Regions from separate parts of the Streptomyces sp. NPDC093261 genome, predicted to be linked through region 3. Evidence: riboswitches for the same ligand, from Rfam matches in the RefSeq annotation. Region 3 holds a riboswitch; each other region holds the start of a gene.
What was found. Region 3 has a riboswitch for thiamine pyrophosphate ahead of ACIP94_RS32525 (thiamine ABC transporter substrate binding subunit). Riboswitches for the same ligand answer to the same signal wherever they lie in the genome.
Positions count from the first base shown of each region.

Region 1: linked by a shared signal. The riboswitch ahead of thiO (glycine oxidase ThiO) and the one ahead of ACIP94_RS32525 (thiamine ABC transporter substrate binding subunit) in region 3 are both predicted to bind thiamine pyrophosphate.
Region 2: linked by a shared signal. The riboswitch ahead of thiC (phosphomethylpyrimidine synthase ThiC) and the one ahead of ACIP94_RS32525 (thiamine ABC transporter substrate binding subunit) in region 3 are both predicted to bind thiamine pyrophosphate.
Region 4: linked by a shared signal. The riboswitch ahead of ACIP94_RS15330 (purine-cytosine permease family protein) and the one ahead of ACIP94_RS32525 (thiamine ABC transporter substrate binding subunit) in region 3 are both predicted to bind thiamine pyrophosphate.

Region 1 covers NZ_JBIVNO010000001.1:361,984-369,823, forward strand. Annotated here, with positions in the region: gene ACIP94_RS01680 (phytoene desaturase family protein) at 1-765, shown strand, start outside; gene ACIP94_RS01685 (hypothetical protein) at 841-1,767, opposite strand; gene metF (methylenetetrahydrofolate reductase [NAD(P)H]) at 1,824-2,747, opposite strand; gene thiE (thiamine phosphate synthase) at 2,928-3,578, opposite strand; gene ACIP94_RS01700 (Rv2175c family DNA-binding protein) at 3,688-4,053, opposite strand; gene ACIP94_RS01705 (NAD(P)/FAD-dependent oxidoreductase) at 4,203-5,429, opposite strand; TPP riboswitch at 5,649-5,760, shown strand; gene thiO (glycine oxidase ThiO) at 5,759-6,925, shown strand; gene thiS (sulfur carrier protein ThiS) at 6,922-7,122, shown strand; gene ACIP94_RS01720 (thiazole synthase) at 7,125-7,840, shown strand, end outside.
Region 2 covers NZ_JBIVNO010000003.1:516,070-523,909, forward strand. Annotated here, with positions in the region: gene ACIP94_RS11440 (DUF5326 family protein) at 1-213, shown strand; gene ACIP94_RS11445 (IclR family transcriptional regulator) at 466-1,311, shown strand; gene ACIP94_RS11450 (SsgA family sporulation/cell division regulator) at 1,411-1,848, shown strand; gene ACIP94_RS11455 (YibE/F family protein) at 1,954-3,423, opposite strand; TPP riboswitch at 3,462-3,618, shown strand; gene thiC (phosphomethylpyrimidine synthase ThiC) at 3,611-5,413, shown strand; gene ACIP94_RS11465 (hypothetical protein) at 5,612-6,484, opposite strand; gene ACIP94_RS11470 (metallophosphoesterase) at 6,678-7,787, opposite strand.
Region 3 covers NZ_JBIVNO010000022.1:71,148-78,987, reverse strand. Annotated here, with positions in the region: gene ACIP94_RS32545 (VOC family protein) at 107-514, shown strand; gene ACIP94_RS32540 (LAETG motif-containing sortase-dependent surface protein) at 770-1,429, shown strand; gene ACIP94_RS32535 (ABC transporter ATP-binding protein) at 1,519-2,550, opposite strand; gene ACIP94_RS32530 (ABC transporter permease) at 2,553-4,226, opposite strand; gene ACIP94_RS32525 (thiamine ABC transporter substrate binding subunit) at 4,202-5,281, opposite strand; TPP riboswitch at 5,367-5,472, opposite strand; gene rlmN (23S rRNA (adenine(2503)-C(2))-methyltransferase RlmN) at 5,495-6,601, opposite strand; gene ACIP94_RS32515 (phosphatidate cytidylyltransferase) at 6,780-7,840, opposite strand, start outside.
Region 4 covers NZ_JBIVNO010000005.1:319,598-327,437, forward strand. Annotated here, with positions in the region: gene ACIP94_RS15290 (TIGR01458 family HAD-type hydrolase) at 1-341, shown strand, start outside; gene ACIP94_RS15295 (sulfite exporter TauE/SafE family protein) at 357-1,130, opposite strand; gene ACIP94_RS15300 (DUF6980 family protein) at 1,279-1,596, opposite strand; gene ACIP94_RS15305 (thiolase family protein) at 1,720-2,907, opposite strand; gene ACIP94_RS15310 (WhiB family transcriptional regulator) at 3,052-3,306, shown strand; partial or broken gene ACIP94_RS15315 (Dps family protein) at 3,306-3,766, shown strand; gene ACIP94_RS15320 (DUF3140 domain-containing protein) at 3,876-4,214, shown strand; gene ACIP94_RS15325 (endonuclease) at 4,222-4,878, shown strand; TPP riboswitch at 5,285-5,379, shown strand; gene ACIP94_RS15330 (purine-cytosine permease family protein) at 5,371-6,801, shown strand; gene thiD (bifunctional hydroxymethylpyrimidine kinase/phosphomethylpyrimidine kinase) at 6,798-7,595, shown strand.

The DNA of each region.
Region 1 (7,840 bases), on a different contig from region 3:
TTCGGCGCCGAGGTCACCGGGATCGTCGAGAAGGACGGCCGGGCGGCGGGGGTGGAGCTGGCCGGGGACACCTCCCGGAGGCCCGGCTCGGTGGTGGAGGCGGACCATGTGGTCGCCGGGGTCGCGCCCGGCGTGCTGGACCGTCTGGTGGCGGGGACGGCGTCCGTGCGGGGGACCGGCGAGGTTCCGCCGCAGCGCGCGATGCTCGCCCGGCTGACGGTGCTGCTGGCGCTGCGCGGCGCGCGGCCGGAGGGCGCGGCGCACCGGACGGTGGTCCACCCGGCCGACCGCGAGGGTGAGTTGGACCGCCTGTTCGGGGCGGACGCCGGGCTGCCGGCCGCCCCGACGGTGACCGTGCTGCGCCCGGACGACCCCGCACTGGTGCCCGGCGCGGAGCACGAGGCGGTCACCCTGTCGGTCACGGTGCCGGCGGGCCTGAGCCCCTCCGAATCCGACGTGGACCGGATCGTGGAGGCCGCCGAGCGCGCGGTACCCGGTCTGCGCGACCGTGTGCTGTGGCGGGAGGTGCGCGCCCCGGGCGATATCGCCGAGGAGACCGGTGTGCCCGGCGGTGCGGTCCCGGCACCCGCCCTCGCGGCGGCCGGCGGACGGCTGCTGCAGCCGTCCAACAGCACGGGCCTGCCCGGTCTGTTCACGGTCGGCGGCTGGTCCCACCCCGGTGGCGGGCTCCCGCACGCCGGGATGTCGGGGGCCCTGGTCGCCGGGCTGATCGTGGAGGGGCCGGACTTCCGGGGCTCGCAGTGAGGCACCGGGAGGCCGGTCGTGCGCGAGGGCCCGGTGCTCGGCACCGGGCCCTCGGACAGGCGTGATCGTGGCCGCTCAGAAGCGGTAGTGCTCGTCGAAGCCGTGGCCCTGCGCGGTGCCGTTCGGCACGGTGCCGTCCCCCTGGTAAGGGTAGGGCTGCTCCTGCGGCAGTTCACCGCCGAACACCCCGTCGTTGCTGCGCTGCTGGGGAACCCAGACACCGGCGGCCGGGGTCTCGCCGTACGTACCGGTGGGGTACTGCTCCTGGCCGTAGGCCTGCTGCCCGTACTGCTCCTGACCGCCGTACGCGGGGTCGTAGGTGCCGCCGCCGTAGGTCTGGGCGCCGGCGTACGGGTCGGAGTAGCCGCCGTACTGCTGCTGGGCGCCCTCGTAGCCGTAACCCTGGTGGCCGTAGGCGGAGTAGCCGTCGTAGGCGTAGGCCTGCTGGTCCTGGGCCTGGGCCGCGTTCGCATAGGACGGGTCCGTGGCGGCCGCGTACGCCGCGCCGGTGTAGACGCCGTACGAGCCGGTCTCCTCGGGCAGGGGCTGCGGCTCGAAGACGGCGGTCGCCTCGGCGGCGCTCTCCGCGGGCTGGGCGCGGGTGAAGACGTTGTCGTCGTCGTGGGCGTCGTCCTGCGGGTGCGTCGCCGCCGTCGTCTGCTCGTCCTCGGGGCCGTCGGTCTCCGGCGCCGGCTCCTGCCGGGGCGGCTCGCCCCGGCGGCGCTTGCTGCCACCGGCCTCACGCGGACGGTTGCCGACCGCCCAGCCGGCCGCGAAGCCACGGCGGAACGACAGCGTGACGTAGGTCTGCCCGACCGCGAACGCCGCGGCGCCCACTGCGATGACCAGGACCGAGGCGGTGAGCACGCCGAGCACGACGCCGAGGAAGCCGACGAACGCCAGCAGCCGCCAGCGCAGGCGAGCCTTGTACTGGAGCAGCACCTCACCGAGAAGCCACAGCGCGACGATGCCGAACGCGATGTAGAGGACCGTCCAGCCCATGTACGCCCCTCTCACAGTGGCCGCTACGCAGTCTGTCGTAGATCGGTACGACCGGTCTAGGTCTGCTGCGGATGGTGCAGGCCCAGATTTTCGTAGATTTCCAGCGTCGCCGTGGAGTTGTTGAGTGTAATGAAGTGCAGTCCGGGGACTCCCTCGGCCAGCAGCCTCGCGCAGAACTCCGTGGCGAACTCGATGCCAATCGAGCGTACAGCCGCCGGATCCTCTTTCGCTGTGAGGATCCGCTCTTTCAGGGCGACGGGGAGGGTGGCGTTGCTGAGCTGCGGCAGCCGCTCCAGCATCCGCACGCTGGTGACCGGCATGACCTCGGGGATGACCGGGGTCGGGCAGCCGGCCGCGGCGACCCGGTCGCGCAGCCGCAGATACGACTCCGGCTGGAAGAACATCTGGGTGATCGCGTAGTCGGCCCCGGCCCGGCACTTGTCGACGAAGTGCGAGACGTCCGTGTCCCAGTCGCTGGAACGCGGGTGCATCTCGGGGAAGGCGGCGACACCCACGCAGAAGTCGCCCGCCTCCTTGATGAGCCGGACCAGTTCGGCCGCGTAGGCCAGGCCCTTGGGGTGCGGGACCCACTCGCCCATCGGGTCGCCGGGCGGATCGCCGCGCACGGCGAGCATGTTGCGGATCCCGGCGTCCGCGTACTGGCCGATGATGTTGCGCAGCTCCGCGACGGAGTGGTTGACCGCGGTGAGGTGGGCGACCGGGGTCAGCGTCGTGTCCACGACGATCTGCTCGGTCTCCTTCACCGTGCCCGCGCGAGTCGAGCCGCCCGCGCCGTAGGTCACGGAGACGAAGTCCGGGGCGACCGCCTCCACCCTCCGCAGCGCGCTCCACAGGTTCCGCTCCCCCTTGGGGGTCTTCGGCGCCGAGAACTCGAACGAGTACGTCGTCTTGCCGGTGGCGAGGATGTCGCGCACCGTACGGGCGCGATCTGTCCTCGTGGATGCGGTTCCGAGGGCCATAGTCGCAGGTTAGCCAGGGGAAGGCGGTCCCCCAACCGGGCGACGGAGATTTGCCTGAATTGTCGCGCTGTTGTCCACCAGTCGGACACCGTCACCCGATCGGGGCGACGAGCCGGCCGTAGCGCGCCGTCCGCAGCCGCCTACGCCGCCCGCGGGCGCTCCACGTGACGCGTAGCCGCCCTACGCCGTCCGCAGCCGCTTGGCCAACTCCGCCGCCGCCGCACCCGGGTCGTCGGCCTCCGTGATCGCACGGACCACGACCACCCGGCGGGCACCGGCCTCCAGCACCTGGTCCAGATTGCCGAGGTCGATGCCCCCGATGGCGAACCACGGCCGGTCGGTGCCCAGCGCGGCGGTGTGCCGGACCAGGTCGAGGCCGGGGGCGGGGCGACCGGGCTTGGTGGGGGTGGGCCAGCAGGGGCCTGTGCAGAAGTAGTCCACTCCGTCCTGGACGGCGGCGGACTCGGCCTCCGCCACGGAGTGCGTTGAGCGGCCTATGAGGACATCGTCGCCGAGGATGGCGCGGGCGGCGGGGACGGGGAGGTCGCCCTGGCCGAGGTGCAGGACGTCCGAGGCGGCCGCGTGGGCCACGTCCGCCCGGTCGTTCACCGCCAGCAGCCTGCCGTGGCGGGCGCAGGCGTCGGCGAAGACCTTCAGGTACTCCAGTTCCTCGGCCGCCTCCATGCCCTTGTCGCGCAGCTGCACGATGTCCACGCCGCCGGCCAGGACCGCGTCGAGGAACTCGGCGAGGTCACCCTGGCGTGCGCGGGCGTCCGTGCACAGATAGACGCGGGCGTCGGCGAGCCGGGCGGAGCGGGCGATGTCGGGCACGGTGGGTTCCCCGGGGTCGGTGGCGTACGGGCCGCGGCGGGCACGGTCGGACTCGGGCCGGGGTCCGTGGACCCGCGGCCCGTACGCCGGACGGTTGTTCTCGGTCGGATCAGACGGCGAGCGCCTGCGCGCGGCGCTTCACCTCCGTGCCGCGATTCTCCCTGAGGGCCTGCGCGGGGGTGCCGGGCAGGGTCGGGTCGGAGGTGAACAGCCACTCGATCATCTCTTCGACCGTGAAGCCGTCGTCCCGCAGCAGGGTCAGGGTCCCGGACAGGCCCTTGACAACCTTGTCCCCGTCGATGAAGGCGGCGGGGACGTGCAGTGCGCGGTTCTCGCCACGGCGTACGGCGATGAGCTGGCCCTCCTTGACCAGCTGCCGCACGCGGGTCACCTCGACGCCGAGTGCTTCGGCGATGTCGGGGACGGTGAGCCAGGCGGGGACGAGAGCATCGATCTTTGCGTCAATCTCGGTCACGGGATCAAGCGTGCCATCCCGGACTGACAGTCGGAAGCGGGGCACCTCCGGCGGAGTGCCGGTTGCCTCCGGCGGTGGACACGGGGGACCCCGGGCGTCCCGCGAACGGGGGGATGCGCGGGCCCGGACGGACCACCCGGTCCGTGCCCCTACGCCGACGCCTCCTTCAGCGGGCGCGAGGGGTCCGCCAGCAGGTCGGCGTCCATCGGGGTGCCCGATTCGATCAGGCGGCGGCCCTGCGCCAGGTCCCGGGGCCGGCCCACCGCCAGCAGGCCCACCAGGCGGCCCGAGCGCAGCCAGCACACCGCCCAGGCGGCGCCCTGCGGGTTCCCGCGCCAGACGGTGGTGTCGGCCGAGGCGTGGTGGCCGACGTACTGCACGAAGCGGCCGAACTGCTCCGACCAGAAGTACGGCACGGGGTCGTACGCCATCGGCGTCTCCCCGATGATGTTCGCGGCCACCGTGCGCGGGCCCTGGAGGGCGTTGTCCCAGTGGTGAACCAGCAGGCGCTGCTCATACCGCCCCGAGGGGAAGGACGCGCAGTCCCCGACCGCGTACACGTCCGGCACCGACGTGCGCAGATGCTCGTCGGCGAGCACTTCCCCGTGCGCCCCCAGCTCGATGCCCGAGCCGGCGAGCCACGCGGTGGCCGGGCGCGCTCCGATGCCCACGACCACCGCGCCCGCGGGCACCCGGGACCCGTCGTCGAGCACCACGGCCCCCGGCTCGATGCGGTCCACACGCGCGTGGGTGATCAGTTCGGCCCCGCTGTCCGCGTACCAGGCCGCCATCGGCGCGGCGACCTCCGCGGGCAGCGCGCCCGCGAGCGGCCGGTCCGCGGCCTCCACCACGGTCACCGCACAGCCCGCCTCGCGCGCCGCGGTGGCGAACTCGGCGCCGATCCAGCCCGCGCCCACCACCACGATGTCGTGCTGGTCGGCGAGGACCGGCCGCAGCCGCTCGGCATCGTCCAGCGTGCGCAGCAGATGCACCCCGGGGACGCCTTCCGCGCCCGGGAGCTGGATCGGTTCCGCTCCGGTGGCGAGCACGAGCACGTCGTACGGGACGGGGCCCTCGACGGTGTCCAGCTCATGGTCGCCGGGGCGCAGCCCGATCACCTCGCAGCCCAGCCGCAGCTCGATGCCCAGGGCCTGGAAGTCGACGTCGAAGGCGGAGCCCTCGGCTTTGCCGAGCAGCACGGCCTTGGACAGCGGCGGCCTGTCGTAGGGCTGGTGCGGCTCCGCCCCGATCAGCGTCACCCCGCCGGTGAACCCCTGTTCGCGCAACGCGACCGCGGTCTGCACCCCGGCCATGCCCGCACCCACGACGACGACGCGCCGTGCCGAATCGCCCCGTTCCTGCGTCTGCTCGCTCACCTGATCACCCTAGCCAACTGACAATGTGTCAGTCAGCGGGCATGCTGAGTGACCTGCTGCACAGCACTCGTCCCGCTGCCTGCCGCGACCTGCCCCAACCGTGTCCGCCGGGAACCGGGGCGGTCCTCCCTGCGCCTACCCGCCGCGGCACGTCACAACCTCGACCCCCGGGAGGCTCCCTTACCGGCGCGGACGGGCACGGACTAGGGTGGCCCCCGTACAAGCACTCGCGGGAGCCCGGACGCACCGGGCTGAGAGGGAGGCTGGCGGCCTCCGACCGTACGAACCTGATCCGGATCATGCCGGCGAAGGGAGGGGGCTGACCGCCCATGTCGCCCATGCGTACCTCGGACGTCCTCGTCGTCGGGGGCGGGATCATCGGACTCGTCACGGCCTGGCGTGCCGCGCAGCGCGGGCTCGCCACGACCGTGGTCGATCCCGCCCCGGGCGGCGGCGCCGCCCAGGTGGCCGCGGGGATGCTCGCCGCCGTCACCGAACTGCACTACGGCGAGCAGACGCTGCTCGCGCTCAATCTGGAGTCGGCACGGCGCTACCCGGACTTCGCCGCCGAGCTGACCGAGGCCACCGGCCGGGATCTCGGATACCGCCGGTGCGGCACGCTCGCCGTCGCCCTGGACGCCGACGACCGCGCCCATCTGCGGGACCTGCATGCCCTGCAGCAGCGCTCCGGCCTTGCGTCGGAATGGCTGAGCGGACGCGAGTGCCGGCGCCTGGAGCCGATGCTCGCCCCCGGGGTGCGCGGCGGCCTCAAGGTCGACGGCGACCACCAGATCGACCCGCGACGGCTGGTCGCGGCCCTGGTCACGGCGTGTGAACGGGCCGGGGTCGCCTTCCACCGAAGCTGGGCCGAGCGGCTGACGGTGGTGCGGGAGCGGGCCGCCGGAGTCCGGACCGCCGACGGCACCGACCTCCCCGCGGAACAGGTCGTACTCGCGGCGGGCAGTCTCAGCGGGCAGCTCGCGGGGGTGCCCGACGAGGTGCTGCCGCCCGTACGCCCCGTGAAGGGGCAGGTGGTGCGGCTGACCGTGCCGAAGCGGTACGCCCCGTTCCTGAACCGCACCGTGCGCGCTGTCGTCCGCGGCGGCCACGTCTACCTGGTGCCCCGCGAGAACGGCGAGCTGGTGGTCGGCGCCACCAGCGAGGAGCTGGGCTGGGACACGACGGTCACCGCGGGAGGGGTGTACGAGCTGCTGCGCGACGCGCACGAGCTGGTCCCCGGCATCACGGAGCTGCCGCTCACCGAGACCCGGGCCGGACTGCGCCCGGGCTCCCCGGACAACGCGCCGCTGCTCGGACCGACCGAGCTGGACGGCCTGCTGCTGGCCACCGGGCACTACCGCAACGGCGTCCTGCTCACCCCGGTGACCGGCGATGTCATGGCTCATGTCCTGACCACGGGCGACCTCCCGGACGAGGCACGGCCCTTCACCCCCCGGCGGTTCGCCGCCACCGCGCTCACGGAGCAGCCCGCATGAACATCTGTGTCAACGGAGAGTCCCGCCAGTTCGCTCCCGGCACGGCACTCGACGCCGTCGTACGGGTCCTGACCGCGGCCCCCTCGGGTGTGGCCGCCGCCCTCAACGAAACCGTCGTCCCGCGTACGCAGTGGCCGTCGACACCGCTCCGGGAGGGCGATCGCGTCGAGGTCCTCACCGCCGTCCAAGGAGGCTGATCATGGCCGACGATCCCTTCGTCCTCGGTGGCACGACGTTCTCGTCCCGGCTGATCATGGGGACCGGCGGCGCGCCGAGCCTCGAGGTCATGGAGCGGGCGCTGGTGGCGTCCGGCACGGAGCTGACGACGGTCGCGATGCGCCGCGTCGACGCCTCGGTGCACGGCTCGGTGCTGTCCGTGCTCGACCGGCTCGGGATCCGGGTGCTGCCCAACACGGCGGGCTGCTTCACCGCGGGTGAGGCGGTGCTCACCGCGCGTCTCGCGCGCGAGGCTCTCGGCACGGATCTGGTGAAGCTGGAGGTCATCGCCGACGAGCGCACCCTGCTGCCCGACCCGATCGAGCTGCTGGACGCGGCCGAGACCCTGGTCGACGACGGTTTCACGGTACTGCCGTACACGAACGACGACCCGGTCCTCGCCCGGAAGCTGGAGGACGTCGGCTGCGCCGCGATCATGCCGCTCGGCTCGCCGATCGGCTCCGGGCTCGGCATCCGCAATCCGCACAACTTCCAGCTGATCGTGGAGCACGCGCGCGTGCCGGTGATCCTGGACGCGGGCGCGGGCACGGCCTCGGACGTGGCCCTGGCGATGGAACTGGGGTGCGCGGGCGTGATGCTCGCCTCGGCGGTCACCCGCGCGCAGGAGCCGGTCCTGATGGCGGAGGCGATGCGGCACGCGGTGGAGGCGGGCCGGCTGGCCCGGCGGGCGGGGCGCAT
Region 2 (7,840 bases), on a different contig from region 3:
ATGCGAGAGATCTTCGCGGGTTTGCCGTGGTGGGTGAAGTGGATCGCGGTGCCGGTCATCGCCCTGGTGGTCTTCGGCAGCGTGATAGCGACCGTCGTCGGATTCGTCATTCTGCTGCTGTTCAAGGTGCTGCTCTTCGTCGCCCTGGTGGGCGGGCTGATCTACGTCGTACGGAAGTTCATGTCGAGTTCGTCGTCACGCGGCGACTGGTGAGCCACCCGGAGCGCATCGAGTCGGGTGCGACTCCGGACGGCGGCACGGGGCGGGACCGGCGGTCGGCAAAGGTCCGCCGGTAACAGGAACCTGACGTTCCCTCGGGCGGGGGAAGTTTTCCCGGTGACGCCATCGACGGCCGGTGGGAGGCCGTTAAAGTCCGGAGCCCGGCGCGCGGCAGGACCCGCGCGCGGTGCATCCGCCTCCCGTGTTCTCCCACGGGAGGACCACTTCGTGCTCCGGGAGTGACCTTTGGCCACGGTTGGCACCGCACCCGCACACTCGACCGCCCCGCCCGCGCAGCGGCGCACCTCGCCGGCGGAGGAGGACCTGCCGCCCGCGCCGGCGCAGTCCACCACCCTGATCGGGTCGGTGCAGCGGGCGATGCGGCTGCTGGAAGCCGTCGCCGACCATGAGTACGGTGCCCCCGCCAAGCAGTTGGCCCGGGAGGTCGGCCTGGCGCTTCCCACGGCGTATCACCTTCTGCGCACCCTGACCCACGAGGGGTATCTGCGCCGGGAGAAGGGCCTGTTCTTCCTCGGGGAGGCCGCCGAGCGGCTGAGCGGCAGCGCGACCCAGCAGAAACGTCGCGGCATGGTGCACGACGCGCTCGCACAATGGCGTGATTCGATCGGTGCGCCCGTCTACTACGCGGTCTACCGCGAGGGTGAGATCGAGGTCCTCGGAGTTGCCGACAGTCCGGGCCTCCCGGCGGCCGAGGAGTGGGCCGACTTCCGGGAGACCGGGCACGCCCACGCGCTCGGTCAGTGCCTGTTGTCACAGCTCGACGAGGAGGCCCGGCGGAATCATCTCGACCGCTATCCGGTGCAGCCGATCACCCCGTACACGCTGCGTGACAACCGCAGCCTGCTGCGTCGTCTGGAGCACCTCGAAGGGACGGAACCGGTCGTCGAGCGCCAGGAGTACGCGCTCGGCACGGCCTGCGCCGCGGTGCCCCTCACCACCGGCGCGACCGCGGCCGCAGTGGCCCTCTCCCTGCCCTCCCACCAGGCCGACCGGCTGCTGCCGGCGGCCCGTCGGCTGCAGGCGGAGATCGGCAGGCTGACAGGGACACTCGCCCTCTCTATCAGCATCTGAAAACTCACTCCTTGTGATCTGCTGTGTACGTTCAGCAAACTTCCCCCAGGTGTCAGGGGATCATTCCTGGCCAGTCGACGGCTACTGACGGGGTAGACGATGCGCGAGTCGGTGCAGGCAGAGGTCATGATGAGCTTTCTCGTGTCCGAGGAGCTCTCCTTCCGCATTCCGGTGGAGCTGTGTTACGAGACCTGTGATCCCTATGCGGTGCGGTTGACCTTCCATCTGCCCGGCGACGCCCCCGTGACCTGGGCGTTCGGTCGCGAACTGCTGGTGGACGGGGTGGGCCGGCCGTGCGGCGACGGCGATGTGCACATCGCGCCCGCCGAGCCGGACACCTTCGGCGATGTGCTGATCCGGCTCCAGGTGGGCAGCGACCGGGCGCTGTTCCGGTCGGGCGCGGTGCCCCTGGTCGCGTTCCTCGATCGCACCGACAAACTGGTGCCCCTCGGGCAGGAGGGCTCCCTCGCCGACTTCGACGCCCATCTGGACGAGGCGCTGGACCGGATCCTGGCGGAGGAACAGAGCGCGGGCTGAGACCGCACGGCGCCGTAACGGTTCCTCACGCCGTGACGGTTCCTCGCGGACGGTACCGGCGCGGTGAGATGCCGTAACGCTTCTGCGGAGGTTCTCCGGGAAGTCTCAGTGCTTGCGGCGGCGCCCCCTCCCCCCGCGGGCCGGGACGGGAGCCGGGGCGGCGTCGGCCGTGCTCGAGCGGCGGTCCGCCGAAACGACGGCGGCCGCCAGGACCGTCGTCACCGGCACCGAGGCGACCAGCCCGATCGAGCCGACCAGCGTACGCACGATCTCCTCTGCGACCAGCTCGCTGCCCGCGACCGAGACCACGCTGCTCTGCGCGATCGAGAACAGCAGGAGCAGGGGCAGGGCCGCGCCCGCGTACGCCAGAACGAGCGTGTTGACGACCGAGGCGATGTGGTCGCGGCCGATGCGGATGCCCGCACGGTACAGACCGCGCCAGCCCATCGAGGGGTTGGCCTCGTGCAGCTCCCAGACCGCGGACGTCTGGGTGACGGTCACGTCGTCGAGGACGCCGAGGGAACCGATGATGACCCCGGCGAGCAGCAGACCGCTCATGTCGATGTGCGGGTACAGACCGTGGATCAGTCCGGTGTTGTCGTCCGTGTTGCCGGTCAGCGCGGCCCAGCCGATGAACTTCGAGCCGAGGAGGCCGATCAGCGACAGGGAGACGAGCGTGCCCAGTACCGCCACGGAGGTGCGGGCCGAGAGGCCGTGGCACATATAGAGGGCGATCAGCATGATGGCGCTCGACCCGACCACGGCCACGAGCAGAGGATTCGAGCCCTGGAGGATCGCGGGCAGGATGAAGAGGCTGAGCAGCAGGAAGCTGACGGCCAGCGCGACGAGGGCCATGACGCCGCGCATCCGGCCCACGACCACCACCGCCACGGCGAAGATGCCGGCGAGCAGGGCCATGGGGAACTTGCGGTCCACATCGGTCACGGAGTACTGGAGATCCTTGGGCGCGGAGGGCTCGTACGCGGCCACGACCTTCTCGCCCTCGTGCAACTGCCGTGACTGGTCCGGCTGGACGATCTCCGTGAACGTACGGCCCGTGTCCTTGCCCGTGTCGACACGGACGGTCGCCTTCTTGCAGGTGCCGGCCGCCGTCTGCGGGGTCGATGAGTCGCCGGTGAGGGAGGTGTCGCCGACCGGACCCCCACCCGAGGCGTTCACGGACTTGCAGTCCACCGCCACGACCCTGGTGACCGTGGCCTGCTGGGTCTGCCGGTCGAAGCCGACGCCGGAGCGCTTGTGCGAGGGAACACCCCCGGGCCACAGCACCACGAGACCGACGATGACCGCCGCGGTGAACGGGATGAGGATCGCGGCGATGACCCTGCGCAGATGGCGTGACACGGGGGCCGCGGGGCCGTGGCTGTGACTGTGGGAGTGGCCGTGTCCACCTACGGACCCATCGCCGTGGCCGGCGCCGGGCCCATGGCCATGGCCGTCTCCGGGGCTCTGTTTGTCGCCCGGGCCATGGTGGTGTGGCGGCTCGGACGGTGGGTGCGAGGGGTGATGCTGTGTAGGGGGCACCGCCCGATCATCGCAAGAACGGGTGAGGCCCACTGTTCAGCCCGCCTAATTAGACGCTAGCGTGAAGGGACTTTTGCACGCGCGGGAGCTCGGAGCACCGGGCTGAGAGGGCGCTGACCTCCGCAGACGCGATGTTTCACGTGGAACATCAGCGAGCGGAGACGGCTGCGCCGACCGCTGAACCTGTTACCGGGTAATGCCGGCGTAGGGAGTAGGTCTTATGACCGTCAAGGACGTACGCACGCCTGCCTCCGCTCAAGGGGAAGAGCCTCAGGAGGCCGGGAAGTCCATCGGCTGGCACAAGGCGTATATCGAAGGCTCGCGCCCCGATCTGCGGGTGCCCGTTCGTCAAGTGCATCTCACCAACGGGCAGTCGGTCAGCCTGTACGACACCTCCGGCCCGTACACCGATCCAGTCGCCGAGACCGACGTCCGCCGGGGACTTGCGCCGCTGCGGGAGAACTGGATCATCGCCCGCGGCGACACCGAGGAGTACGCGGGCCGCCCCGTCCGTCCCGAGGACGACGGGATCAGGCACACCTCGCCGCGCGGCGGCCTGCGCAATCTCGACGCGGTGTTCCCGGGGCGCCCGCGTCAGCCGCGCCGCGGGCGTGAGGGCAGCGCGGTGACGCAGCTCGCCTACGCGCGCCGCGGGGAGGTCACGCCGGAGATGGAGTTCGTGGCTCTCCGGGAGAACGTGTCGCCCGAGGTCGTCCGGGAGGAGATCGCGGCGGGCCGCGCGGTGCTGCCGGCCAACGTCAACCACCCGGAGATCGAGCCGATGATCATCGGCAAGCGGTTCCTGGTGAAGGTCAACGCCAATATCGGCAACTCCGCGGTCACCTCCTCCATCGAGGAGGAGGTCGAGAAGATGACCTGGGCGACCCGCTGGGGCGCCGACACGGTCATGGACCTGTCCACCGGCCGCAATATCCACACCACCCGTGAGTGGGTGTTGCGCAACTCCCCCGTACCGATCGGCACGGTGCCGCTCTATCAGGCGCTCGAGAAGGTCGACGGCAAGGCCGAGGAACTGACCTGGGAGATCTACAAGGACACGGTCATCGAGCAGGCCGAACAGGGTGTGGACTACATGACGGTCCACGCGGGCGTGCGCCTGGCGTATGTACCGCTGACGGCGAGCCGCAAGACCGGCATCGTCTCGCGCGGCGGTTCGATCATGGCGGCGTGGTGCCTCGCCCACCACAAGGAGTCGTTCCTGTACGAGAACTTCGAGGAACTCTGCGAGATCCTCGCGGCCTATGACGTCACCTACTCGCTGGGCGACGGTCTGCGGCCCGGTTCGATCGCGGACGCCAACGACGAGGCGCAGTTCGCGGAACTGCGCACCCTCGGGGAACTCGGCCGTGTCGCCAGGCGTTTCCACGTACAGACGATGATCGAGGGCCCGGGACACGTCCCGATGCACAAGATCAAGGAGAACATCGATCTGCAGCAGGAGATCTGCGATGAGGCTCCGTTCTATACGCTCGGTCCGCTGACCACGGACGTCGCGCCGGCCTACGACCACATCACCTCCGGCATCGGTGCCGCCATGATCGCCTGGTGGGGCACGGCCATGCTCTGCTACGTCACACCCAAGGAGCACCTGGGCCTACCCAACCGTGACGACGTCAAGACCGGCGTCATCACCTACAAGATCGCCGCCCACGCGGCCGATCTCGCCAAGGGGCACCCGGGCGCGCAGGAGTGGGACGACGCGCTGTCGGACGCGCGCTTCGAGTTCCGCTGGGAGGACCAGTTCAACCTGGCCCTCGATCCGGACACGGCTCGCGACTTCCACGACGAGACCCTCCCCGCAGAGCCCGCCAAGACGGCCCACTTCTGCTCGATGTGCGGTCCGAAGTTCTGCTCCATGAAGATCAGCCAGGACATCGCGGAGCGGTTCGGCGGTGCGGTGACTGAGGGGGCGACGGCGCAGGAGGTCGCCGAGGGGATGCTCCAGAAGTCGAAGGAGTTCGCGGCGGGCGGGAACCGGGTGTATCTGCCGATCGCGGAGTGACCTTCCCGGGCGTCCTGAGCCCGCACGGCCCGGTGCCGGGGCGGGCCCAGGCGGAGGTTCCGGCCCGCGCTCCTTGGTGAGAGGCGGGCCGGGCTACGACGGGGGTGGTTCGGAGCGTGTCCGCTCCGGGTGAGGGCTCGGAGGCGGCCGCGTCGCCGCTGCTGATCGACTCGGCCGGCGGGCTGCCGGCCGAGTCCGTTACTCCGGCTGGTGGTCCGGGCCCCCGAAGTCCGGGCTGGTGAAGTCCGGGCTGCTGAAGGTGGGGCGCGGGCCGGCGGCAGGACCGCTGTCGGGGCTGCTGAAGCCTGGGCGGTCGTAGCCGAGGTGCGGGATGCGGCTGGGGGTCGGTTCGGGTGCCTTCCGGTTCATCGCGGCCGTGCCCGGTTCGGCGAGGGCCTCGCGGAGGAACGGCAGGATGCCGCGCTCCAGCAGGGCCTCGTGCCAGGCCTCCCGTGCCCGGGTCACCTCCGTGATCAACTTGCTCTGGGCTTCCGCGTTCTGGGCCGATGAGCTGTTGCGCAGGGCGGTGAGCAGCAGACCGGTCGCGGCGACCAGGATCGCCGCCGCGGTCACCGCGCCGAAGACCCACCCGGTGGTCAGGAGGGTCCGGGCGAACGCCTGGTCGGGGTTGACCATCTTGAGGATGTAGCCCACGAGCAGGAAGATCGCCGCCGCGGCACCGGCGAGGAAGGGGGCGAGAACCGCGACCACGGCACCGGCTCCGGCGCTCGCCGCGGCCTCCCCCACTGCGGCGGCGAGCCCCTGGCCGTCCGCCTCCGGTTCCGTGGAGTCGCCGTCGTCGGTGTTTTCCTGGACGGGCGGGGCGGCCGGCGCCGGACGGCGCAGCTCCTCCCGCACCTTCACATAGTGCTGGTATTCGGCGGCTGCCGCCGCGGTGATGAGGGCGGTGGCGTTCAGCGCCATGGTGCGCAGCTGTTCGGAGTTCAGCCGCTGTCCGACAGCGGCCGGATCCGGGTGCTGTGGTGCGGAGCGCAGCGCCTCACCGAGGATCCGCTCGTAGTCCTGGCGGTCCTCGCTCAGCAGGTGCCGCGGAACGCTGTTCATGTGCATCCCCCGATGCTCCGTAGGGCTGGTGGCTCGGCATGCTGACGAGCCGTCGGGCAGAAACGGAGGGGAGCCTGCTACGGATAAGCCGATGGTAGAGCGGCGACGGCACACGGTGACAGGGGGTTTCCGGAAATTGCCCCACGGCCCGGGCACTCCTCGGACGGCCCCCGTCGGGGAATGCCTGCCCGCCGAACGCTCAGCTATCCAGGGGCAGTTGCTGGACCAGCAGCTTTCCGGCCATGGTCACGCCGCCGTCCATCGCGATCGCCAACCCCTCCGCGTAGACATGGGGACCTTCGACGACCGGACCCGCGTCGTCGTCGCCGTCCTCCGAGCCGACCTCGCCGAGCAGATACGGGATGGGGCTGTGGCCGTGGACGATCCGCCTGCCGCCGTAGGTCTCCAGCAGGGACCGCACGGCGTCGGCGCCGCCCTCGTCCCGAAAGGAGAAGCGCTTGGTGAACTTCCGGAAGAGATCCCACACCTCGTCCGCGTCATTGCGCGTGAGCGTCTCGCGGATGGTGTCGTTGACCGCTTCGATGGAGTCGCCGTAGTCGAGGTAGGCGGTGGTGTCCGAGTGGACCAGCAGGTGCCCGTCGACCTCCTCCACCGCGTCGAGACGGGCCATCCACTGGAGGTGGTGGTCCTGGAGGCGGTCCATGTCCGTCTTCTGGCCGCCGTTGAGCAGCCAGGCCGCCTGGAAGGTCGCGGTGCCCGCGCCCGAGTTGACGGGCGTGTCGCCGAACCGCTTGGCGCCGAGCAGCAGCAGCTCGTGGTTGCCCATGAGTGCCTTGCAGTAGCCACCGGCCGCGGCCGCCTCCGCGGACAGCCGCATCACCAGGTCGATCACCCCGATGCCGTCGGGACCGCGGTCGGTGAAGTCCCCGAGGAACCACAGCCGCGCCGTGCCCGCGCACCACTGGCCCTGGGCGTCGATGAGCCCCTTCTCCTGGAGAGCCGCCACGAGCTGGTCGAGATAGCCGTGGACGTCCCCGACCACGAACAGCGGTCCGGGCCCTTCGGCGGGGTGCGGGGCGGGCCCGTCCGCCGGGTCGGCGCTCACCTGGAGCGTGTCGTCGGGGGTGATGACCGGGAGGTCACGCTCGGTGGGCGTGTACGCGTCGGAGTAGCCGGGCGGGTATGCCTCGGGCGGTGTGACGGGTCCGGTGACCTCATCGGGGGGCGTGCTCTGTGTGTACGGACCGGTCTCGTGGACGTACGCGGGCACCCGGAAGTCGCGCAACGTCGCCGCTCGCTCCGCCTCGGGTCCCTGACCGGCCCCCTGAGTCATCGACCCCTCCACCATCGCGCCGCATCTGCACCGCATCGGACTGCCTGGTCGCAGCGGTCCGCGGGTGT
Region 3 (7,840 bases):
CCGCGCGCCGATGAGTTTCGCCGCGGCCCGCGGTCTCTTCCTCCATACGGGCCACCGCACGGACCACGACCCCGTACACACCTCACATCACCAGGAGAGACCGCTCATGTACCAGCAGATGATCTTCGTGAACCTGCCCGTCGTCGACGTCGAGGCGTCGAAGAAGTTCTTCACCGAGCTGGGCTACACGATCAACCCGCAGTTCACCACGGACGACTGCGCCTGTGTCGTCATCAGCGACACGATCATCGCGATGCTGCTCGGCAAGCAGCGCTACGCCGACTTCACCAAGAAGGAGATCGCGGACGCGACGCGCACCAGCGAGGTGCTGCTGTGTCTCAGCGCCGAAAGCCGGGATAAGGTCGACGAGTTGGTCGACCGGGCGCTCGCGGCGGGCGGCTCGGTCGGCGGGGAGACGCAGGACCACGGCTTCATGTACGGCCGCTCCTTCGACGACCTCGACGGCCACACCTGGGAGGTCATGTGGATGGACCCCGCGGCCGTCCAGGGCTGAGCCCACGCAGGTGAACGGGGTATCACCGCGGGGGAAGTCAAGGTGGTCCGGCGACTGTTCAAACGTCACGGCTGTTAACGACACGGCAAAGACGGGTGCCATGCCGGACATCGGCGTTGACAGCACTTAGCCGCCGCTTATAAACCTGTGAGCCTGGTGGGGACGCTGTTGTTGGGGCAACGTCCCTGAAACCCCCCGCAGTTGCGCATCACGCGAAGGGCAATCGTGTCCATATCCTCCCGTACCGCACGATCAGTGCGCATCCTCGGCGTCGCCTCTGCCACCGCCGCGCTCGCACTCGGCGTCGCCGGCAACGCGCTCGCCTGCAACATCCGTGACTTCTCCGCCGTCGCGTCCTGCGACACCAACGGCAAGGGCGTCATCACGGTCACGGACACGGACGCTTCCGGCAAGGAAGCGACCGTCTCGGTCTACCTCGAGTTGAACGGCGCCGACGCGAAGAAGGTCGGCGAGCAGACGGTCAAGGGCACCAAGGAGGGTGCGACCGTCAGCTTCTCCGAGGACTGGGCGCCGAAGGCCCAGTATCGCGTCCATGTCACGGTCAGCGGCATCGTCGACGACAACATCTCGCCGAACCCCCTGACCACGCCGGACAAGGCCTGCACCACCTCGGAGACCACCCCTCCGGCCAGCACTCCCCCGGCCTCGGAGACCCCGAAGCCGTCGGCCACCCCGTCCTCCTCGGAGTCCACCCCGGCACAGTCGGCGAGCTCGCCCGCCGCTCCCGCCGGTGACAACTCCCCCTCGCCCGCGGCCGGCACCTCCAACCTCGCCGAGACCGGTGCCAGCTCCAGCACGCCGATGATCGCCGGTATCGCCGCCGGTCTCGTCATCGTCGGTGGCGGCGCGGTCTACTTCGGCATGCGCCGTCGCGGCGCGTCGAAGAGCAACTGACGCACGCGGCAGCCTGTACGCACGCAACGGCCCGCCCCTCCCGGGGGGCGGGCCGTTGCGCGTGTCCGCACCGGGCGGCCGGTGCCCGGCTACGCGGCGGAAGCGTCCCCGAGGACGACGACCTCGGCCGCGTCGAACACCACCCCGGTCTCGTCGCCGGGCTCCGGTGCGGCACGTAGCGGACATGCGGCCTCCAGCGCGGGGGCCTGTTCGGGCTGCAGTCTGACGGCGACATGGGTGCCGCGGAAGGTGCGCGCGGTCACGGTGCAGCGCAGTCCCTCGGAGACGGGCACGAGCCGTACGCCGGCGGGCCGTACGAGCAGGGTGCGTGCTCCACGCGGGGAACCTCCGGGCACGGGGACCCTGCCCCACGGCGTGTCCGCGGCCTCCCCGGAGACCGTCGCCTCCACCACGTTGTCGAAGCCGAGGAAGCGTGCCACGAACGCGTCCGCGGGCCGCTGCCAGACCTCAAGCGGCGTACCGGACTGGGCGATCCGCCCCTCGCGCATCACCACGACCCGGTCCGCGAGCGCGAAGGCCTCGCCCTGGTCGTGGGTGACCGCGAGCACGGTCGTGCCCAACCGGCCGAACAGCTCCCGCAGTTCGACGACCAGGCGCTCGCGCAGCGACCGGTCGAGCTGGCCCAGGGGCTCGTCCAGCATCAGCAGCCGGGGCCGTGGAGCGAGCGCACGGGCGAGCGCGACCCGCTGCTGCTCACCACCGGAGAGCGCGGCGACGGCCCGTCCGGCGGACCCCGGCAGCCCGACGAGGTCCAGCAACTCCCTGACGCGCCCGTCCCGTTCGCCGCGCGGGGCACCCCGCATCCGCAGCCCGAAGGCGACGTTTCCGCCCACGTCCCGCTGCGGGAACAGCTGGTGGTCCTGGAACATCAGCCCCACGCCGCGCCGGTGCGCGGGCACCCCGCTCAGATCGCGGCCGTCGAGGAACACCCGCCCGGAGTCGAGCGGTTGCAGCCCGGCGACGGTCCGCAGCAGCGTCGACTTTCCGCCGCCGCTGGGCCCGAGCACACACACCACCTGGTGCTCGGCGACCTGGAGGTCGACTCCGTCGAGCGCGGTGGTGCCGCCATAGCGTACGGTCGCCCGCTCAAGCCTGAGCATCGTCAGAACTCCCCCGTCCGATCGGTTCGCAGCCTCTCCAGGACCAGCAGCGCCACCGCGCACACCACCATCAGGATCGTCGAAAGGGCCATCGCCTGGCCGTAGTTGAGGTCGCCGGGCCGTGCGAGCAGCCGCGCCACCGCGACGGGCAGCGTGGGGTTGTCGGGCCGGGCGATGAACACGGTCGCCCCGAACTCGCCCAGGGAGACGGCGAACGCGAACCCGGCCGCGATCAGCAGCGCCCGCCGCACGATCGGCAGGTCGACCTCCCGCCACACCCGCCAGGGCGAGGCCCCGAGCACGGTCGCCGCCTCCCGCAGCCGCTCGTCCACGGCGCGCAGCACGGGCAGCATGGTGCGTACGACGAAGGGGGCGCCCACCAGCGCCTGCGCGAGCGGCACCAGGATCCAGGAACCGCGCAGATCCAGCGGCGGCTTGTCCAGCGAGATCAGGAACCCGAAGCCGACGGTCACGGCGGACACGCCCAGCGGCAGCATCAGCAGCGCGTCGAGGCCCCTCACCAGGCGGCCGGCGTCCCGGCGGGCGAGGGCCGCGGCGGCGAGGGAGCCGATCAGCACGGCGATGACGGTGGCGGCGACGGCGTAGGCGAGCGAGTTGCCGATCGCGTTGATCGGCGCGACGAGGAAGGTCCCGTCGTCCGAGTGCGTCAGGGCCTCGTAGTACGCGAACCCGGGTGCGTCCAGCGACCGGCCGACGAGCACGGCGAGCGGCAGGACGAGCAGCACGGCGACGGTGGCGAGGACCGAGCCGAGCAGCGCCCACTGGCCCGCCCCGCGCGGCCTGCGCGCCGTGCGGGACGCATCCACCAGCCGTAGCGCGCTCTCCCGGCGGCGCACGCTCCAGGCGTGCACCCCGAGGATCGCGCCCACCGCCACGAACTGCACGATCGTCAGCACGGCGGCCGTGGACAGGTCGAAGATCTCCGAGGTCTGCCGGTAGATCTCCACCTCCAAAGTGGAGAAGGTGGGGCCGCCCAGGATCTGCACCACACCGAACGAGGTGAAGGTGAACAGGAAGACCATGAGGGCGGCGGCGGCCACGGCCGGACCGAGGGCGGGCAGCGTCACCGTCCGCCAGGCCGCGGCGCGGGAGGCGCCGAGCACCCGTGCGGCCTCCTCCTGGCGCGGGTCGAGCTGCGCCCACAGACCGCCGACCGTGCGAACGACGACCGCGTAGTTGAAGAAGACATGCGCGAGCAGGATCGCCCACACGGTCGTGTCGAGGCGGACGCCCCACAGGTCGTCGAGAAGCCCGCCGCGGCCGACGAGCGCCAGGAAGGCCGTGCCGACGACCACCGTGGGCAGTACGAACGGGACGGTGACGACCGCGCGGAGTACCTGCTTGCCGGGGAAGTCCAGACGGGCGAGGACATAGGCCCCGGGCATCGCCACCAGCAGTGTGAGAGCGGTGGAGGCGAGAGCCTGCCAGGTCGTGAACCACAGCACATGCCGGATGTCGGCCTGGGCGAGCACCTCCGTCAGGCGCCCGAGGCGCCACACCCCGTCGACGCGCAGACCGCGGGCGACGATCGCGGCGACGGGGTAGGCGAAGAAGACCCCGAAGAACACGACGGGCAGGGCCATCAGCCCGAAGCGCGCGGCCCCGCCCCGGTTCGCCCGGTTCCTCGGGGCTACTTCAGTACGAGCGACGTCCACGACCTGACCCACTGGTCACGGTTGGCGGCTATCTTCGCCGGGGCCATGGTCTCGGGGTCCTTGGCCGCGGGCCCGTACGCGGTGAACTCGGCGGGCACCCGCGCACCCTGCACGACCGGGTAGACGTACATGTTGAGCGGCATGTCCTCCTGGAACCTCCGGCTGATCAGGAAGTCGAGGAACGCCTTGGCGCCCTTGGGGTTGTGAGCGTTGCTCAGCAGACCCGCGAACTCGATCTGGCGGAAGCAGGTGCCCGTCGTGACGCCGGTCGGCGCGGTCGTGGGCCGCGGCTTGGCGTAGACGACCTCTGCGGGCGGGGAGGAGGCGTAGGAGACGACCAGCGGCCGGTCGCCTCCCGCCTTGCGGCCCGCGGCCGAACCGGAGAACTCCTGCTCGTATGCCTGCTCCCAGCCGTCGACCACCTTCACACCGTTGTCCTTGAGCCTCTTCCAGTAGTCCTGCCAGCGGTTGTCGCCGTACCGGGCGGCGGTGCCGAGCAGGAAGCCGAGGCCCGGGGAGGACGTGGCGGCGTTCTCGGTGACGAGGAGGTCTTTGTAGGCGGGCTTGGTGAGGTCGTCGAGGGAGGCAGGCGGGGCGAGCTTGTGGTCGGCGAAGTACTTCTTGTCGTAGTTGACGCAGATGTCGCCGTAGTCGATCGGGGTGACCCGGTGCCTGTCCTTGTCGAGTTGGTACTGCGCGCCGACCCGGTCGAGGCCCTTGGCCGCGTACGGCTGGAACAGGCCGTTGTCGAGCGCCCGGGACAGCAGGGTGTTGTCGACGCCGAAGAGCACGTCGCCCTGGGGGTTGTCCTTGGTGAGGATCGCCTTGTTGACGGCCTGGCCCGCGTCGCCGTCGGTGAGGACCTTGACGTGGTAGCCGGACTCCTTCTCGAACGCCGCGATGACGCTCTTGGAGGCGGCCCACGACTCGTGGCTGACGAGGGTCACGGTCCTGGGATCGCCGCCGCTCCCGCCGGCGGGGCCGGACGATCCGCACGCGGACAGCGTGACCAGGCCCAGCCCGACGGCGACGGCCGCGAACTGCCTGCCGGTGATGCTCACTGAATTCCTCCTGGAGGTGACCAGGAAGAGACGCGGCCCCGCCCGGGAGCCCCGAAGGGTCCCGGGCAGGGCGCAACAGCTCGAGTGAAGACCGAACTCCCTACCCAGAATGACCTGGGCGAGGTTCAGAGGGTCTGCGGGCTCTCCCGCACTCTCAGCGCTGTGGCGCTCCCCTGTCGGAATATGAAGATATGGACGGCCTTCAGACTACCGCTCGGTGGCGGCCAGCTGACCACACGCTCCGTCGATCTCCTGGCCCCGGGTATCCCGGATGGTCACCGGCACCCCATGGGCGGCGATCGCCTCGACGAACGCCTTCTCGTCCTCGGGACGTGACGCGGTCCACCGGGAACCCGGCGTCGGGTTGAGCGGGATCAGATTGACGTGCACGGGCCTGCCCTTGAGCAGCCGGCCGAGCCGGTCACCGCGCCACGCCTGGTCGTTGATGTCCCGGATCAGGGCGTACTCGATGGACAGCCGGCGCCCGGACTTCTCGACGTACTCGAACCCGGCGTCGAGGACCTCCCGCACCTTCCACCGCGTGTTGACGGGCACGAGGGTGTCGCGCAACTCGTCGTCCGGCGCGTGCAGGGAGATGGCGAGGCGGCACTTGAAGCCCTCGTCGGCGAAGCGGTGGATGGCCGGCACCAGCCCGACGGTCGACACGGTGATCCCGCGCTGCGAGAGCCCGAGGCCGTCCGGAGCGGGGTCGGTCAGGGCGCGGATGGCGCCGACGACGCGCTTGTAGTTGGCGAGGGGCTCGCCCATGCCCATGAAGACGATGTTGGACAGCCGCGCCGGTCCGCCGGGGATCTCGCCGTCGCGCAGCGCCCGCATGCCGTCCACGATCTGGTGCACGATCTCCGCGGTGGACAGGTTGCGGTCGAGGCCGGCCTGACCGGTGGCACAGAAGGGGCAGTTCATACCGCAGCCCGCCTGGGAGCTGATGCACATCGTGACCCGGTCCGGGTAGCGCATGAGCACGGACTCCACCAGCGTCCCGTCGAAGAGCCGCCACAACGTCTTGCGGGTGGTGTCCTGGTCGGTCGACAGATGCCGTACGACCGTCATCAGCTCCGGGAGCAGCACCTCCTGGAGCCGGGCGCGCGAGGAGGCGGGGATGTCGGTCCACTGCTCCGGGTCGTGCGAGAACCGCGCGAAGTAGTGCTGCGAGAGCTGCTTGGCGCGGAACGGCTTCTCACCGACCGCGGCGACCGCCTCCTTGCGCTCGGCGGGCGTGAGATCGGCAAGATGCCGCGGCGGGGTCTTGGCTCCGCGCGGCGCGACGAAAGTGAGTTCTCCGGGCTTGGGCATGGTCCTACCAGTGTCGCAGATCCATTCGTGTGGCCCGGGGGCCAAGCCCGGCGGGGAGGGGGCCGGCCGGGCAACGGTTAACGGCCGCGTGGGGGCCGAACGCCGAGGGGCCCGCCGTCCTGTGGACGACGGCCCCTCGGCGAGCGGACCGCTCGGCAGCGGCACGGGAAACGATCCCTCAGCCGCTCCCGACGAAAAGCACGAGCAGCAGCCAGACCACCGGAGCGGTCGGCAGCAGTGAGTCGAGCCGGTCCATGATGCCGCCGTGGCCCGGAAGCAGCGTGCCCATGTCCTTGATGCCCAGGTCACGCTTGATCATGGACTCGCCCAGGTCGCCCAGCGTGGCGCTGGCGGCGACCGCGAGACCCAGCAGCAGGCCCTGCCACCACGAGCCGTCGTGGATCAGATACTGCATGCACAGCGCGCCCGCGCCCATGGCGAAGGTCACCGCACCGACGAGGCCCTCGCGGGTCTTCCCGGGGCTGATGCGCGGAGCGAGCTTGTGGCTGCCGAACCGCCAGCCGACCGCGTAGGCGCCGGTGTCGCTGACGACCGTCAGCAGCAGGAAGGTCAGCACGCGCTGCGGGCCGTCGTCGGCCGTCAGCATCATGGCGACGAACGTCGCCAGAAACGGAACGTAGAACGCCGCGAAGACACCCGCCGTGACGTCCTTGAGATAGCCGTCCGGGGGTTCCGTCATACGCCAGAGCAGGACCGCGAGCGCGGTGAGTGCCATCGCCACCCAGGCGCCCTCAGTGCCCCGCACATACCCGGCCACGACCATCGCCGCACCGCCGACCGCGAGCGGCACGAGGGGCGCCTTGATGCCCTTGCGCTCCTCCAGCCGCTTCGTCAGCTCCCACAGGCCCACCACGACGGCGACCGCGACGACACCGACGAACACGGCCTTCACGATGAACAACGACACGACGATCACCACGCCGAGCCCGACGCCGACCCCTATGGCCGCGCCCAGGTCACGGCCCGCGCTCTTCTTCTGCGGTGCGGGCGCCGGCTGCTGGGCGTCGGGCATGGGCTCCGGATTCTGCGAGGCCGCCCAGTGGGACGGCGCCTGCGGCTGGTCGTCGCGGAACAAGGGGCCGCTCAGCCGAGCGGCCCCCCGGTCGTCATCCTGGTCTCCGCCTTGGGCGGGCACCTCGGGCACGATGGGCACAGGGCGAGTCTGCTGGGCGTCATGCGCATCGTACGCGGGACCCGCCGGACCGGTCCGCTGGGCCG
Region 4 (7,840 bases), on a different contig from region 3:
TGCACCGCAATCTGTACTGGCGCACGGACCGGGGGCTCCAGCTCGACTCGGGGGCGTTTCTGCTCGGGCTGGAGCGGGCCGCGGGGGTCGAGGCCGAGGTCACCGGCAAGCCGTCGCCCGCGTTCTTCGAGGCGGCGCTGTCCCGCCTCGGGGTCGGCGCGGACCAGGCACTCATGGTCGGCGACGACATCGAGAACGACGTGCTCGCGGCCCAGCGCGCCGGGATCACCGGGGTCCTCGTCCGGACCGGCAAATACCGGCCGGAGACCCAGCGGGGCGCGAGCGGCGAGCCCGACCATGTCCTCGACTCCTTCGCGGACCTCCCCGCGCTGCTGCGCTAGCGCGGCGGTCGTCGCTCAGCGCAGCAGCAACTGGGCCGCGCCCACCACGGTGGCCACGATCACCAGTTGCTCGAACAGGCGCTGGTTGATGCGGTTCACCGCCCACCGCCCGATGAACGCGCCCGGCACCACGAACACCGCGAGCACCGCGTCCAGCAGCAGTGAGCGGCCGTCGATCAGGCCGAGGCCCGCGCTGAAGGGCACCTTGGAGACGTTGACGATCAGGAAGAAGAAAGCCGAGGTGCCGAGGAAGCCCAGCTTGCGAAAGCCCGCGGACAGGAGATACATCGACATCACCGGCCCGCCGGCGTTCGCGACCATCGTGGTGAAGCCGCCGAGGACGCCGTAGGAGCGGGCCTTGATCCGGCCGGCGTGGGTGGTCACCGCGTCCGGGTCCCCCTGCCGGTCGGCGGTGCGGCGACGCCATACGGTGACTGCCGTCATCAGCAGCAGGATGGCGCCGATCGACGTCCGTACGACCCCGTCGTCCGCCCATATCAGGAACAGGGTGCCCAGGACGACGCCCACGGCGACCGCCGGGAACAGGCGCCACAGAGTGGGCCAGTGGGCGTGCCGCCGGTAGGTGAGGACCGCGAGGACATCGCCGGCGATGAGCACGGGCAGCAGCACGCCGGTGGAGGCACGGGCGGGCAGCACCGCGGCGAAGACCGCGAGGCTGACGGTGTTGGCGCCGCTCACGGCGGTCTTGGAAAAGCCGACGATCATGGCCGCGAAGGCCAGCGCGGCGAAGCCCCATCCCGATATGTGCCAGAGCGTCATCGTGTTCATACGGGCACCGACGCTCCGCCCGCGCATCCGGCCGTCTCGGGGGCGTCCCACCGGGCGGGCCGGTGCGCGGGGGCGGACCACCGTCCCAGGGCCGCCGCCCGTACTCCCGCGCCCCGCACGGGGGTTGCCGTAGGGGCGGCGGCACGCATCACAGGCTCCGGCCCGACGCGCCGAGCCGGCGGTCGTCCTGGAATTCGTCGGGGATCTCGTCGCCCCACGGATCGATGGCGCGGCTCTCCAGCTCCTCGAACCACCGGTCCCGCTGGGACTCGGGCAGCCGCTGTCCGCACCACGGACAGAAGTCGATGGCGATGCTCGACGTCCCGCCGTCGTGGACGACGAGCCCGTACTCCTGGAACCTCGCGGTGAACAGGATCAGTGCGTCCGGGCAGGCGAAAGGGTCGTCGTGCCGCTCGCAGCGCCGGTTCACCCGGTCCGTCATCGCCGCACAGCAGTGTCGGGCCATCGCCTCGGCTCTCGTCGATCGTTCGTGTCGTCGCAGTAGATCACGGCTGCGACGGTCGCCGAGCGGGGGCCCGTGGTCCCCCTCGTCCACCGGCGCCGCGCCGGGGCGCGCTGAGCCCTGCCCCTACGGGCGTTCGACGAGCACCGTGCTGCCCTGCCCGACCCCCACGCACATGGTGGCGAGCCCACGGGACGCCCCGGTGCGGCGCATCCGGTGCAGCAGGGTCGTCAGGATGCGTGCGCCCGAGCAGCCGAGCGGGTGCCCGAGCGCGATGGCGCCGCCATCCGGGTTGACCAGCTCCCGGTCGATGCCGAGTCGGTCGACGCAGGCGAGGGTCTGGGCGGCGAACGCCTCGTTGAGTTCGGCCTCCTCGATGCCGCCGATCGTCCAGCCGGCCCGGGCGAGGGCCTTCTCGGTGGCGGGGACGGGCCCGATGCCCATCACATCCGGGTGGACGCCGGCCGACGCGCCCGCGACATAGCGGCCGAGGGACTCGAGGCCGAGCTCCTCGAGGACCTCCTCGCTGACGAGGAGGAGGCCGGCGGCACCGTCGTTCATGGGCGAGGCGTTGCCCGCGGTGACGGTGCCGTCCTGACGGAAGACCGGCTTGAGGCGGGCGAGTTTCTCGTACGAGGTGTCCTCGCGCACGCATTCGTCGGCGGCGACCACGACCCCGTCCGGCCGGGTCACGGGCAGCAGCTCACCGTCGAACCACCCGTTCTTGCGGGCGTCCGCGGCCCGCCGGTGGCTGCGCAGCGCGAACTCGTCCTGACGGTCTCGCCCGATGCCGTACCGCTCCGCGACCTCCTCGGCGGTCTCCCCCATGGAGAGCAGCCCGTGGAGGTCCTTCATCGCGGGGTTGACCAGGCGCCAGCCGAGACGGGTGTCGTAGGTCTCGATGCGGGGCGGCAGCGCCTCGTCGGGGCGGGGCAGCACAAAGGGGGCGCGGCTCATGGACTCGGAGCCGCCCGCGAGCACGATGTCGGCCTCGCCCGCGGCGATCGTGCGGGCGGCTGTCGTCACCGCCTCCAGGCCGGAGGCGCACAGCCGGTTGACCGTGGCGCCCGGGACGGATGCGGGCAGCCCGGCGAGGAGGGCGGCCATGCGGGCGACATTGCGGTTGTCCTCGCCTGCCTGGTTGGCGGCGCCCCAGTAGACGTCGTCGATACGGGCCGGGTCGAGGCCGGGCGCCTCGGCGACCAGGGCGCGGATCACCGAGGCGGCGAGGTCGTCGGGCCGTACGGGGGACAGGGCGCCACGCAGCTTGCCGATGGGGGTGCGGCGGGCTGCCGCGAAGTGGACGGTACGCACGACGGGACTCCTGATCGGCCTCAACCATTAATTAGCACCGCTAGTTTTGAACTATAGACCGACGACGGCCCACCGGGAAGCTCCCCGCTCGCAGCCGGTCATCCACAGGGTTTCACCCCATCCGCCCCGGGCACCCGGGCGGCCATGGAGTGGTTGCGGTACGCGGCATGCGAGGGCGAGGACCCCGACCTGTTCTTCCCGGTCGGGACCACGGGGCCGGCACTGGAGGAGACCGCCGCAGCCAAGCGCATCTGCGGCCGGTGCCCGGTGATCGGCGAGTGCCTGGACTGGGCGCTGCGCAGTGGGCAGACGGCGGGTGTGTGGGGCGGAACGGGCGAGAAGGAACGTGCCGAACTGCTCCGGACCGGGAGGCACCGGACGACAAGGAGAAGCGCGTGATGACCGTGGTGCGCAGCATGCTGCCCGAGTCCGCACGCCGGTCACGGGGGACACCCTGCAGGAGACCCTGGTGGGTCTGCTCGCGCTCTCGCTCGTCGGAAGGCAGGCCCACTGGAACATCGTCGGACCGGGGTTTCGTTCGGTCCACCGCCAACCGGACGACGTGGCGGCCACGGCACGTTCGTACGCCGACACGGTGGCCGAGCGGGCCGCCGCGCTCGGCGTCCCGCCGGGCGGGCGGCCGGAGACCGTCGCGTCCGCCTTGGGTCCGCCGGGCGTGAAGGACGGCCGACCGCGCGATACGGACGTCGTGCGGCTGACGGCGGAGTCGCCGGAGACGGCGACCGGACGGCCGCGCGGACGGATCGACGCCACGGAGAAGGCCGATCCGGTCACCCAGGATCTGCCGATCGGCCTCTCCGCGGAGCCGGGGAGGCAGCACTGGACGTTCGAGGCCGAACCGGCCGCTGGAGGACTGAAGCACCGGGCGGCCCGGCCCGCCGACGAGGGCGGGACCGGCCGACGGGGGCGAAGAGAGACCGGCCGACGAGGGAGGAGAGGAGTACGTCATGACCGACGCCTTGGAGATGGACGCGCTGTGGGACGAGTTCCACCGCGTGGTGAACATGACCTCCCAGGAGCTCGCGGCCTGGCTGCGGGTCCGGGACGCGGGTGAGGACACCGAGCCGCTGCCCGAGCGGGCGGGCACGCCGACCGGGCGGCACGTCCTCGCGATCCTGCAGAAGCGGCGCACGGACCTGACCGACGACGACGTCCAGGTGATGCGCGAGGTGGTGGAGACCGTGACCGACCGGCAGGACCTGGAGAACGAGCCCGAGGCCGAGGACGACGAGCGGCGCCACCGCTTGATGACCATCGGCCACGACCCGCTCAAACCGGGGAGGTGAGACGGCCGTGCCCCGCCGCGGCAAGGCGGACCGTGTCGTCGCGGAACTGGTCGGCGAGCACGGGCGCACCTATGTCGAGGAGGCCGGCATCCCGCTGAAGGACGCCCCGCAGCCGCTCTACCGGCTGCTGCTCATGGCCCTGCTGCTCAGCGCCCGCATCCGTACCTCGATCGCCCTCGAGACGGTGCGGGCGCTACAGGAGGCGGGTCTGCGGGATCCGCGGCGCATGGCCGGGGCCGACTGGCAGGAGCGCGTGGACGCGCTGGGGCGGGGCGGCTACCGGCGCTACGACGAGCGCACGGCGACTCAGCTCGGGAAGGGGGCCGAGCTGCTGACGGAGCGTTGGGGCGGCGATCTGCGGCGGATGCGCAAGGAGGCGGACGGAGACGTGGCGGCGCTGCGCCGGCTGCTCCAGGAGATACCGGGGATGGGGCCGGCCGGCGCCGACATCTTCCTGCGGGAGGTACAGCGGGTCTGGCCGGAGGTGGGGCCGTATCTGGACGACAAGGCCCTGTCCGGGGCGGAGCGGCTCGGCCTGCCCAAGGAGCCGCGGCGGCTGGTGCGGCTCGCCGGAGACACCGAACCCGCGGTGCTGTCGGCCGCGTTGGTGCGTGCGGCCCTGGACAAGAAGGTGGCGCAGGAGGTCCTGGAACACGCTGCCTAGGGTCCGCCCAGGGTTCGTCGTGCACACACACGCTCCGGTGACAGATCGCGGAGTTCGCCGCGGCGGGCGGCCTCACCGGCGCCTGGGTCCGGCTCGTGCGCGGCGGCACCCTGCCCGCCAAGGGCGGCGACGCACTGGTCTGCGACGAGAACGCGGTCACGAACAGCCGCGAGGTGGTCGACACGATCCTCTACCGGGGCGGCAAGCTCGTCTCGCCGACCGCCACCCCGCACCACGACCAACCCCGCCACGACCAACCTCGGCAGCCGCCTGGCGGGCGGCACCACTCGGCTTCCTCCGCACCCGGCGCTGACGCCGCAGGACGCGGGGAGCGAGGGGCCGCTGCCGGAGCCGGCACCGGCCCTTGCGTATGGCGCATCCCGGGGCTCGGGTTAATCTTGCCGCCGTACCGGACACGGGGTGCCCCCACTCGGGGCTGAGATCACACCCGTCGAACCTGAACCAGTTCGTACTGGCGGAGGGATGTCTTTCATGCCATTGGCGCATGTTCCCGGCGGGCTGCCCGCCGACGGCCCGCGCACCGTCTTCGACGGCCGGATGCCCAGCGCTCCCGGCGATCTTCGGGTGGAGGGGCACGGCATCGCGCCCGTCCCCGAGACCCATCGCTACGGCAGCGCGGGCCGGCTGTTCACCGTGTGGTTCGCGCCCAATCTGACCATGACCGGTGTGTTCACCGGCACCATAGGCATCGCGCTCGGCCTCGACTTCACCACCGCGCTCGCCGCCGTCGTCCTCGGCACGGTGCTCGGCGCGGTGCCCACCGCCTATCTGAGCACCTGGGGCAGCCGCACCGGCGCCGGTCAGCTCCCGCTCGCCCGGCTCGCGTTCGGGCGTGCGGTGGCCCTGCCCGGTGTGCTGCAGTGGCTGTCGTCGATCGCCTGGGACGCGCTGATCGGGCTCTTCGGCGGGGACGCGCTGGCGCGGCTGTGCGGCTGGCCGTTCTGGCTGGGTGTCCTTGTCGTCATGCTGGCGCAGGGAGCCCTCGGAGTCCTCGGCTACGAGGCAATCCACCGCCTCCAGATCGTCATGACCTTCGTGCTCGCGGCCGCCTTCGCGCTGATCGCGCTGCGGATGACCGGCAGCGTCCGGGTGGCCTCGACGGGCAGCGCGCACGGCGCCGACCGGGCGGGCGCCTTCGTGCTCACCAGCACCATCGCTCTCAGCCTGGCCCTGTCCTGGGCCCCGTACGCCAGCGACTTCAGCCGCTATCTGCCACGCACCACCTCCCGGTCCCGGATGTTCTGGTGCACGCTGCTCGGGATCGTGGTGTCCTTCGTGGCCGTCCAGGTCCTCGGGCTGTGGGGCGCGTCCGCGCTGACCGACCAGACGGCCGCCGGAGTGAACACGCTGCTGGGCGGGGGCACGGCGGGCGCCTTCGGGCTGCTGGCCGTGGCGCTGGCGGCGCTGTGCAGCAACGCGATGAACGACTACAGCGGCTCGCTGGCGCTGCAGACCGTGGGCGTGCGCATGCCGCGTCCGGCGGCGGCCGCGCTCGCCGTGGTGCTCGGCTTCCCGCTGGTGCTGTGGATGCACGCGGCCGACACGACGGCCCGCTTCCAGAACGTCCTGCTGTTCGTGAGCTACTGGATCCCCGGGTTCGTGGCGATCGTGCTCGTGGACTGGCTCGCCCGGCGCGGCGGCGACATCGACCTCGCCGCCGAGGCCGCCCGGCCCCGGCCGGCATGGCCGCCGGTGCTGGCGTTCGCCGTCGCCTTCGCCGCGGCGGTGCCGTTCATGGACACCGGCCTGTATGTGGGCCCGGTCGCCCACGCGCTGCACGGCGCCGACCTCTCGTACTACGTGGCGTTCGTGGTGGCGCTCGCGGTGTACGCACCCCTGCGCGTCCGACAGGCCCGAGATGGTGGAAGGACCAAAGAGACCCGAGAGGAGGGTCGCGCATGACCGCGCCGCCCCGTGTGCTCACGATCGCCGGATCCGACTCCGGCGGTGGTGCCGGGATCCAGGCCGACCTCAAGACGATGCTGGCGCTCGGCGCGCATGGAATGAGCGTGATCACCGCCGTCACCGCGCAGAACTCCGTCGGCGTGCAGGGCGCCTGGGAGCTGCCCGCGGAGGCGGTCCGCGCACAGTACCGCAGCGTCGTCGACGACATCGGCGTCCAGGCGGTCAAGACGGGCATGCTCGCCTCACCCGCGCTGGTCACCACGGTGGCCGACCTCCTCACCGACGTGTCGGCCCCGGTGGTCGTGGACCCGGTCAGCGTCTCCAAGCACGGGGACCGGCTGCTCGCCGACGACGCCCTGGACGCCGTACGCGCCCGGCTGCTGCCGCTCGCCACGGTCACCACGCCCAATCTGGACGAGGTCGCGGAGCTGACCGGCCTGCGGGTGACCGACGAGCCGGGGATGCGCCGGGCGGCGGCGCGTCTGCTGTCGTACGGGCCCCGGTGGGTCCTGGTGAAGGGCGGGCATCTGCCCGGGGCGGCCGTGGACCTGCTGACGGACGGCCGAGAGGAGCACTGGCTGCGCGCCGAGCGCCACGACAACCGGCACACCCACGGCACGGGCTGCACCCTCGCCTCGGCCGTCGCGGTCGGGCTCGCCCAGGGCCTCCCCGTGCCCGAGGCCGTGCGCCGGGCCAAGGAGTACGTCACGGCGGCCATCGCGGCGGGCTTCGCACTGGGCGCCGGCGTCGGGCCGGTGGACCACGGGTGGCGGCTGCGGGGGCTTGGCTGAGGGGTAGCGGGGGCGGTGGAGGGCGCACGGGTGCCTGCCGCGCCTTGCAACCGGGGAGCGCTGACGGCCCGGCGTGCCGGAGCCGACCGCCCGGTCCGGGGGCCGGAGCCGACCGCCCGGCCCGGTGTGCGGACGTCCGCCGTTCAGCCTGGTGTGATGGACCGGCTGACCGGCCTGGTGTGATGGAAGGGCGGCATCGCTCCCGCTCGAAGGCCCTCCAGGCCCCGCTCAAGGAAAGGACCGTG